Regions from separate parts of the Pseudodesulfovibrio piezophilus C1TLV30 genome, predicted to be linked through region 1. Evidence: predicted binding sites of a transcription regulator. Region 1 holds the regulator's gene; each other region holds the start of a gene.
The links. The regulator sigma-54, encoded in region 1, starts transcription at its own class of promoters, with help from an activator protein. The targets are predictions, from matches to a motif close to CTGGCACGGNNNNTGCTT.
Positions count from the first base shown of each region.

Region 2: the regulator sigma-54 is predicted to act here: its motif matches at 1,544-1,561, upstream of BN4_RS07785 (glutamine synthetase III family protein).
Region 3: the regulator sigma-54 is predicted to act here: its motif matches at 1,773-1,790, upstream of BN4_RS08160 (Spy/CpxP family protein refolding chaperone).

Region 1 covers NC_020409.1:574,812-578,093, reverse strand. The annotation lists gene BN4_RS02840 (LptA/OstA family protein) at 1-151, shown strand, start outside; gene lptB (LPS export ABC transporter ATP-binding protein) at 151-876, shown strand; gene rpoN (RNA polymerase factor sigma-54) at 1,119-2,525, shown strand; gene hpf (ribosome hibernation-promoting factor, HPF/YfiA family) at 2,563-3,102, shown strand; gene BN4_RS02820 (PTS sugar transporter subunit IIA) at 3,106-3,282, shown strand, end outside.
Region 2 covers NC_020409.1:1,620,316-1,623,597, reverse strand. The annotation lists gene BN4_RS07800 (hypothetical protein) at 1-569, shown strand, start outside; gene BN4_RS07795 (RluA family pseudouridine synthase) at 566-1,213, shown strand; gene BN4_RS07785 (glutamine synthetase III family protein) at 1,652-3,282, shown strand, end outside.
Region 3 covers NC_020409.1:1,692,600-1,695,881, forward strand. The annotation lists gene BN4_RS08150 (two-component system sensor histidine kinase NtrB) at 1-697, opposite strand, end outside; gene BN4_RS08155 (hypothetical protein) at 754-1,170, shown strand; gene BN4_RS08160 (Spy/CpxP family protein refolding chaperone) at 1,185-1,682, opposite strand; gene BN4_RS08165 (substrate-binding periplasmic protein) at 2,321-3,070, shown strand; gene BN4_RS08170 (deoxycytidylate deaminase) at 3,167-3,282, shown strand, end outside.

The sequences.
Region 1 (3,282 bases):
AGATAATCCTCAATTACAGGATGGTCCTAACAGTTTAACAGGTGACGTCATTAATTTTTACGCCAAGGAAAATCGAAGTGAGGTTGTTGGTGGAAATGGCAAGAGAGTACAGGCTGTTTTTATGACCCCTGACAGTGTCAAGGTGCAATAATGTCTGATGGTTTGATAGCAACAAATCTGTCCAAAAGGTACGGCCAAAAGGAAGTTGTACACGGCATAAATCTGGAACTGAATCCACAAGAAGTCGTTGGATTGCTTGGGCCAAATGGTGCAGGTAAAACAACTACTTTTTATATGCTTGTTGGGATTGTTAAGCCAAATACTGGGCAGGTTTCTTTGTCGGGGAAAGCTCTGACGAATAAACCTTTGCATGAGCGGGCTCGGCTTGGGGTGAGTTATCTTCCTCAGGAAAATTCTATTTTTAAAAAACTATCAGTTCGTCAGAATCTCGAAATAATACTTGAACAGACGTCTTTGAGTTCCAAGGCTCAGAAAAAAAGAGCTGAAGAGTTGATGGAGATGTTCACTATCAGCAAACTTGCGGATCAAGCAGCCATGTTTCTTTCAGGAGGGGAAAGACGTCGCTTGGAAATTGCAAGAGCGCTCATAATGGATCCGAAATTTATTTTGTTGGATGAGCCTTTTGCCGGTGTTGACCCTATTGCTGTTATTGATATTCAGGATATCATTTCCGTTCTGAAAAGCATGGGGATAGGGATTCTTATTTCTGATCATAATGTTAGAGAAACATTGAATATTTGTGATAGAGCATATCTTGTCTACGAGGGGACTGTTATTCTCGAAGGGACTCCAGATATTATCGTGCAAGACAGTCGAGCTCGTCAAATCTATCTCGGTGAGGATTTTCGTCTTTGATTTCTTTTTTTTGTGCCTTTCAACTCATTGATGATTTACACATACCGTAAACATTGGTACACTTCTTTCATATCATTTTCTCTTTCTCATTAATCCAATAGTTACAATATATTACTCAAGGAATGGCTTGCTTACAGATTTTCGCTGTGGCATAGTAGCAGCGAGATGTAGTAAAAAAACTATTAATGTAGAAGAATATAACTTGAAATATAGATCTTGTTTAGTCTTTAAGGCTTCATAATATGGGACTTGAACTCAGACAACAACTCAAGCTTTCTCAGCAACTGGTCATGACTCCCCAGTTGCAGCAGGCCATAAAGCTGTTGCAACTTTCTCGCCTTGAGCTTTTGGAAACTGTTCAACAGGAACTTCTGGAAAACCCTTTTCTGGAAGAAACAGAAATTGAGACAGAAATCCGAGAGAAAGAGGAGTTAACTGAATCTCAAGCAGAAGAAGAGCTTGTGCGGACAGCTGATTGGGAAAATTATTTGGGAGAATTCTCAAGTACTTCTAAGCAGGCGTCGGCACGTGATTCCGAGGTACCTGAAGAAGGACTTTCTTTTGAGGCTCGGCTTGCCTCAAAACCCTCACTGGATGGGCATATGAGCTGGCAAATGAGATTGTCTAATTTCTCAGAATCAGAAATTGCTATCGGTGAAATCATTATCGGTAATCTTGACCATAATGGCTATCTTCAGGCCACTAATGAAGAAATTATGAGCATGGTCGATGCTTCGGATGAAGAAATTGAAGCTGTGATTTTGCGACTCCAGCGGTTGGACCCTGTTGGTGTGGCTGCTCGAACGCCACAAGAATGTCTTCTCGTGCAAATGGATGTTTTAGGGCTTGATGATCCTATTCTGTTCTCCTTGGTTAAGGACCATCTGGAAGATCTCGAAAAAAACCGTTATAAGCCCTTAGCTAGGAAATTTAAAATTTCCATGGAAGACCTCAAGAGTTATCTTGATTTAATGCAGACGTTGGATCCTATGCCTGGGACCAATTTTTCCAGTACAGAACCTCACTATGTAAGTCCTGATGTCTTTGTATACAAGTACGGTGATGAATTTGTGATTATCCTTAATGAGGATGGGATGCCTCGATTGCAGATGAATTCATTTTACATGGACACTATGCGGGATGTTGCGGATAAGGAAAAAGATTATTTTCAGGAAAAGATGCGTTCTGCCGCGTGGTTGATGAAAAGTCTGTACCAGAGGCAGAGAACGTTGTATAAAGTAGTCGACAGCATCGTACGATTTCAAAGAGGTTTTTTTGAAGAAGGAGTTACAAAACTCAGGCCTTTAATTCTTAAGGAAGTTGCTGAAGATATCGAAATGCATGAATCCACCGTGAGTCGGATTACCACAAGTAAATATGTTTCGACTCCTCATGGTATCTTTGAGTTGAAATTTTTCTTCAACAGCGCATTGGATTTGAATGATGGTTCGCAAGTCGGTTCAGAAAGTGTTAAGGCACTCATCAAAAAAATGATAGCGAACGAAGATACTAAAAGACCGTTAAGTGATGAAAAAATTGGTGAAATTCTTAAGGATGAGCTTGATGTTAATATAGCTCGACGTACTGTTGCCAAGTACCGTTCAGCAATGGGAATTGCATCTTCTTCAAAGCGTAAACAATATTTCTAAGTTCAGTTTCTTTCACCTTTTGAACAGGAGGTAGTGTATGAACATAAGCTTCACTTTCAAGAATTTTGAGCCGTCTGACCATTTGAAGGGTTATGCACAAAAGAGATTTGAAAAGATAGGTAAGTTCGTTCCCGACTCCGAAGCAGATCTCCAAGTCAATCTTTTAGTAGAAAAGTTTCGGCACAAGGCTGATGTTATTTTGAATGCTGACAACATTCATATCTCTGCATATGAAGATTCAGAAGATATGTATTCTACCATTGACATGGTTTTGGATAAGCTTGAGGCTCAACTGCGTAGAATGCGTGAAAAGGTCAAGAATAGAAGCAAGCAGGCTCGTGGCAATAAGGTTCAAATGAACTTCTTTTCATATGACGATGTGACAGGAGAACATATACCTACAATTGTTGGCACTGATAGTTACGAAGCAAAGCCAATGTCAATAGATGAGGCTGCGGAGCAATTAAACACGTTTGATAATGAATTCCTCGTTTTTCTGAATGCGGAAACTGAGGATGTTAATGTAATTTATAAGCGAAAGAATGGCGATTACGGATTAATCGACCCTGGTAATTAAATTATGAAACTCGGTGATTATTTAGAAAAGAATTTCGTTCTTTTCAATCTCGCCTCTGATACAAAATCTGAGGCTTTGACAGAACTTCTCGCCCCTATTGGCGAAGCATATCCTGAGATGGACACGGACCAAGCGGTTCGTGTCCTTCTTGAACGTGAGAGCCTGGGAACAACCGGCATT
Region 2 (3,282 bases), 1.0 Mb from region 1:
ATGGTGAGGCGCGTGGCCAGATGTTTGGTGTGCTCGTGTGCCGGGATGCGGACGGGCAGTATGGTTTGCTCAAGGCTTTTTCAGGGCAGTACAATGGTATCTGGAATGTTGAGGGCTGGGTGCCTCCGTTGATTGATGTCTCCAGATTGGCTGCCATGAGTTCCGGGGTGGAGCGATTTATCAAACGGCTCGGCGCGATGATCGAGGCGTTGCCCGCCGGTTCACCGGAAAGAAAGGCTCTCATTGATAAACGTAAAAGCGTATCTCAGGCTTTAATGAAAGATATACATATGCTCTATTCCATTCCGAGCTTTGGCGGCAGAGACCTGCCCTTGTCAGAGGTTGTTGTCGGGGAAGGGGGAATCCCCACTGGCATGGGTGATTGTTGTGCTCCGAAGCTTCTCGGCCACGCCGCCCGTCATTCTCTCAAGCCTCTTGGGTTGGCCGAATTTTATGTGGGCAGGGAAAATCGTTCGAAAAGCCGGATGCACGGCGGCATGTATTCAGCCTGTTCTGAAAAATGCCAGCGGATTCTCGGGCATATGCTCTGCGGGACGAGTGAAACATGACTGTTGTCCCTGAAGGCCTGAATATTCATCACGAAGATCCGTTATTTATTGTTGTCGAAAAACCGAGTGGTCTGCTCTCCGTTCCTGGAAAAGGGGAGGCCAATCAGGACTGCGTGGTCAATCGACTCAAACAGCTGTATCCCGATTGTATTGATCAGCCTTCCGTCCATCGGCTTGATCAGGATACGTCGGGGCTGATCGTCATGGCTCGGACTGAAGCTGTGCACAGGATACTGTCAGGGCAGTTCATGGACCGCCTGGTAGGGAAGCGTTATATAGCTCTTCTCGAAGGCCTTGTCGAAGAACAGGCCGGTCTTATCGAATTGGCTTTCCGCCTGGATCCGGACAATCGCCCATATCAGGTTTATGACCCCGAGAAGGGCAAGCTTGGAACAACCCGGTGGCGCATGCTTGGTGTGGAGAATGGAATGACTCGTGTGGAATTTATGCCCTTGACCGGTCGTACCCATCAGCTCAGGCTCCACGCTGCCCATAAGAAGGGGCTTGGTGTCCCCATCGTAGGAGATCGTCTCTACGGGACCGGCACAGCGCCAGGACAGCTGAAATTACATGCTTCAATTCTCCGTTTTCGGCATCCGAAAACACGACAACCCATGGAATTTGTCTCGCCACCTCCTTTTTAGACGGATTTGTGCTTCATCAGAGCAAAGAGTTCTTCTCTTAGTGATCCTTTTTTAGCGAAAGTGGCATTTCGTCAAGGAAGACTCTGCCTCATGAGAGTGTCAATCGTGGATATCAGGGGGTATTTTCCCTTTTTTGGAGAGATGTGTTCCCATTTATGTTATTATTTAACTTATTTATTTCAACAAGTTAAGGAAATAAAAGTTTTTTTTTGCAAAATTGTTATGCCAAACCATGAAAAAAGGGGGTGGAAACTACAATTTCGTATGATTATCATGCTTCAAAAGGATGTCTGAATCTATAACATGCCTTTATGATTACTTAATTATCATTTGGCACATAACTTGGTTATAGCTTCGGCTAGATAATAAAGGGTCAGGCGCCCTTTGGCCCGGATTGAGCCGGAAAATCCATTTTTACTTGCCTGAAGGAGTATTTACATGAGCGGATACCAGACTCGTCAGACCGCCATTGCTGCGGTGACCAACTACCAACCGACTGTTAAACCACTGAATTTTGCAGAGACATCCCCGACGGACGTCTTTGGTTCCAATGTCTTCAGTGACAAGGTCATGAAGGCAATGCTGCCCAAAGAGATATATAAATCTCTGATGGCCACCAAACAGGCTGGCGAAGAAATGGACCCGACCATCGCCGGTCCCATTGCCGCCGCCATGAAAGAGTGGGCCATCGCAAAAGGTGCAACCCACTACACTCACGTTTTCTATCCTCTGACTGGGCTGACTGCTGAAAAGCATGATGGTTTCCTGTCCCCTGACGGCCAAGGTGGTGCTATTGCAGAATTTGACGGTAAGCTGCTCATCCAGGGCGAACCTGATGCTTCCAGCTTCCCGTCCGGCGGTTTGCGCGCGACTTTCGAGGCTCGTGGATATACTGCCTGGGATTTGACCAATCCGGCTTACATTCTGGAAAATCCCAATGGTACCTTCCTGTGCATTCCCACTGCCTTCATTTCCTGGAAGGGACATGCGCTGGACAAAAAGACTCCGCTGCTGCGCGCAAATCAGGCTATTAATAAAGCCGGACGCCGCTTCCTGTCTCTCTTTGGCAACGATGATGGAAACATGGTTGTTTCCAACGCCGGTCCCGAGCAGGAGTATTTTCTGCTTGACCGTAATTTCTACTTTGCCCGCCCTGACCTGATGGTCTGCGGACGGACTCTGTTTGGCGCCAAACCTGCCAAGGGGCAGGAATTGGATGACCACTACTTTGGTGCCATCCCGCGTCGCGTTCTGTCTTTCATGCTGGAAGTCGAACGGGAACTCTACAAACTCGGCGTGCCTGTCAAAACCCGTCATAACGAGGTTGCTCCTGGCCAGTTCGAAATCGCACCGCTCTATGAGCAATCCAACCTGGCCACTGATCACAATCAGATGATCATGACCACTCTGAAGTCCGTTGCCAAACGTCATGGCATGGCGTGTCTGTTGCATGAAAAACCGTTCGCCGGTATCAATGGTTCCGGGAAGCACCTGAACTATTCCCTGTCCACTCCGACTCAGGGTTCTTTGTACTCTCCGGGCGATACTCCGGCTGAGAACATGCAGTTCCTGGCTATCACCGCCGCCACTATCCGCGCTGTGGAAAAATACAGCAAGTTGCTTCGTTCCGTTGTTGCCAGCGCTGGTAACGATCACCGTCTGGGTGCCAATGAAGCTCCTCCTGCCATTATTTCCATCTTCCTGGGTGGAGAATTGGCAGAGATCTTCAACCAGATCGAGTTGGGTGATCTCAAAGGAACCGAAGCCAAAGGCATGCTCCGTGTCGGTGTCGATACACTGCCTCCGTTGCCAATGGATTCCGGTGACCGTAACCGTACTTCACCGTTCGCCTTCACCGGCAACCGTTTCGAGTTCCGTGCTGTCGGTTCTGATCAGTCCATCGCCGGTGCTCAGGTAGCCCTGAATACCATGATGGCCGAATCTCTCGATTTCGTTGCCGATGAGATTGAAAAAATCACCAAGGGTGATGCTTCCAAACTCAGCGCTGCGTGTCAGAAGGTTATCCAGGGTATCATGAAGAAGCACGGACATGTTGTCTTCAATGGCGA
Region 3 (3,282 bases), 1.1 Mb from region 1:
CTGCGGCGAGAAAGACATACCCTGTCTGGTAGGTTGCAGCCCGACGATACTGGCGGAATTGGTCCAGATGCTTTTCAGCATTGAATCCGACGACAAGATAAATCGGCGGAGGTTCGCGATCAAACCGATCCGCTCCATGCCCGCGTCCCTGTCCCATCATCATACCCTGATGCATCATGCCGTCTCCCCTCCCCTGCGGGGCTTTGCCCGTCGCCAGCGCGGCAATGCCGGGGTTGACCTTCAGGCCGGAAATGAGCACTCCCTGCTTGCCGAATTCGGCCATCACATGCCAGGCCCGACCAACTTCGATATTACGAGTCACATTTCCCGGCAACTCTAGAGATGGATTGTTCTTGCCCTTGTCGGATGTCACCAGCACATGGCTGTCGTCATCATACAAAGTGATAAAGACAATATCCTCGGATTTGGCAAGTTCAGTGAAAAGTTCTTCAGCCATGGCAGGGAAAAGGGGAGCGGCCTGGGAATTCATACGCAAGGAACGCATGATACGAGTCAGGTTGTTATCAACCCCACGCAAAATGGAGGAGCCAGTCATGATCATGTGATCCTCCACCAGCTCACGCTGATGGGCTATCGACCGCCACGTCAGATACAGACTGCCAAGCCCCAACACGATCAGTGCCAGAACCAGGGCAACCAGCGGCCCTTTTTCTTTCCCGCTTGAATGGACTTCCATCGCGCCTCTCTAGTCTCCCCAGGGTGCGTTGTAAACATCTTTGGGGCTGTACCATCATGCCTGCCCCTTTGCCTTCGCCCCCCATCAAGATCCACCGGAAATGGCAGGACATCAGGTTAAACGAGTGCAATGGGAAGGTCGAAAAAGACTCAAGCCGATCGGTTCCGGCGGCTTCATTGCCACTGGCAACAAAAAAACAGACTCGCCACTATAAAACCGTGTCTTTCGAGTCAGGGGACATCCTTTACGCCATAAGACAGCGTCAGGTTCTCATGGAGAAGGGCCAAAAGCAACTCAGCCGCATGCAATCAGTGATCTCCCTGCATCATCCCCCGGATGCAATCCCTGATGCCAGCCCTCATTCTCCACTATGCCGACCATGGAATTCATGGCCCATGACATTCAAAGAAATTTATGACGGAGCGATTCTTCCCCGTGAAGAACCGCTCCGCCTATTCCTGTTTTCCCGTTAATCGGAAATGTTCATCTAGTACATGCCGTTGTGCGCACCATGGCCGCGACCAAATCCAGGCCCCATGGGGCCACCAAAACCGGGGCACCCGTCTTCGCCATATGAGGGGCACCCGCCAAATCCGCCCGCAAAGGTAATACCGGTAGCCTGTGCCAGTTCCTCACCCATCTGCCCGCGCATGTCGCGCATCTTGTCACGCAATTCGGAGATTTCTGAAGTCAGCTTGCCAATTTTCTTTTCATTGGCATCGCCGCCGTTGATCATGGCTTGCAGTGTGGAATGCTTGGTCCACATGGCGGTCCGTAATTCAGACATCTGATCAGCGTACTTCTGAAAAATCTTGTCAGCCGCAGCCTGTTTTTCCGGCGAGAGTTGGCTATAGGCCGAGTTCGGACCGTTGCCGCCGCAAGCACCTCGGCGACCGTGGCCGTAACCGGGACCTGCAATTGACATTGCTGCCATACCGAGAACCAGGACTGTGGCCAGAGCTGTGATGGTAATGTTTTTCTTCATGTGATGACTCCTTCTGTAAAAAATTACTGTTCGAATGAAACATTTGCTCGGAGGAAGATGAGAGTGTGTTGATCTTCTTGCCACTGGTATAAGCATCTGCCGTGCCAAAGTTCTTATCATGCTGTATTATTTAAATAAATCGCAGATACCAAGATCATGTGCACATAAATAAGTGCAATTGTCTGCATTATTTTCTGCACATACTGTGTAATTTGTGCAAAAGGACGAATCTTGACTTCTTCAAGAAAAAAACGCGCCCCTCTTCATATCCATAAAATCGGTATAGACACACTAAAACCTACGCAACTATCTACGGATATGGTTGCAGTGCTTGTGGGCACTCATTTGAGGAGTTGACCTTTGGACGAGAGCATAAACCTATTTGCCTCCCAGTATGGTGCAGAGGCAACGGGAAAGCTCATGAACGTCTGTTCGCCAACCTTGAATCTGGAGACAACCAGTCGAAAAGGTCACACCCTACCGCGCCCATGACTGCCTGTAGCGGAGGAGGCGGAGGCTGAATCGTGCCCCAGGCCGGGGTACCACTATTCTCAAGCCATTATAACCCTCGTTTTCCTCTTGCCAAAAAAAAGCCACTCCTTATACGTTCAAGCATGCACCATCGTAGTAATATAACAATGGGCATTCTGCTCTTTATCCTGATCCTTCCGTCTCTTTCGACGGCGGGAGATTTCAAAGCCTTCATCACCCAACTTCCTCCTATCAAAATTATTCAGGACGACAAAGCCTCGGGCATCGCCAGTGATGTCCTGATCCGAATTATGGAAAAAGCCGGATTCGCCTTCACAATTGACGATATAGTCTTCGCTCCCTGGCAGGAATCATACGACATAACCCGAACCACGCCAAAGACGATTTGCCTCGGTATGGCACGCACCGAATCCCGTATTGCAGAGTTTAAATGGGTCGGCCCGATTTATACGGCGAAACTTGGCCTCATCGCTTCGAAAAAACTTCATATCCCCATTAAAAATTTCCAGGAAGCCACTTCATTTCGCATAGGCACAATCAAGGGAAGTGCCCCGGAAAAGATCCTCGTACAAGAGGGCGTGCCCCTGGAAAATCTGACTCGATTTGATCATAATGATGAGGCGATTCGAATGCTCCACTCAGGGCAGATCGACCTTCTCGCCTTTCCTAAATCATCAGCCCTGTACGGCATGTTGCAAATAGGCATTGATCCAAACGATTATGAAATGGTTTTGGAATTCCGCGACGTGGATATGTATTATGCCTTTTATCCACTGACTGACGACATCGAAATCCTTAAAATCCAGACAGCTCTGGATGACCTGAAAAAGAACGGACCAAACGGCATCAGTGAATATCACGAAATCATTTCCAAATACTTCCGCCCATCCATCTGATCAGCTTCTTCCCGGTGCTGGCCGTTTCCTTTCGTTTCAAGAAATGGTAGAAGAGACCCTTCGTTGCACACCAGCTTGACCGTTTGAGGAAAGACCATGCCCAATAGACTTCCCTGGCCCGATTATTTCATGCGCATTGCCCATCTTGTCGCACAGCGCTCCACCTGTACCCGCCGTGCGGTAGGAGCCATCGCTGTCCGTGACAAGCGAAT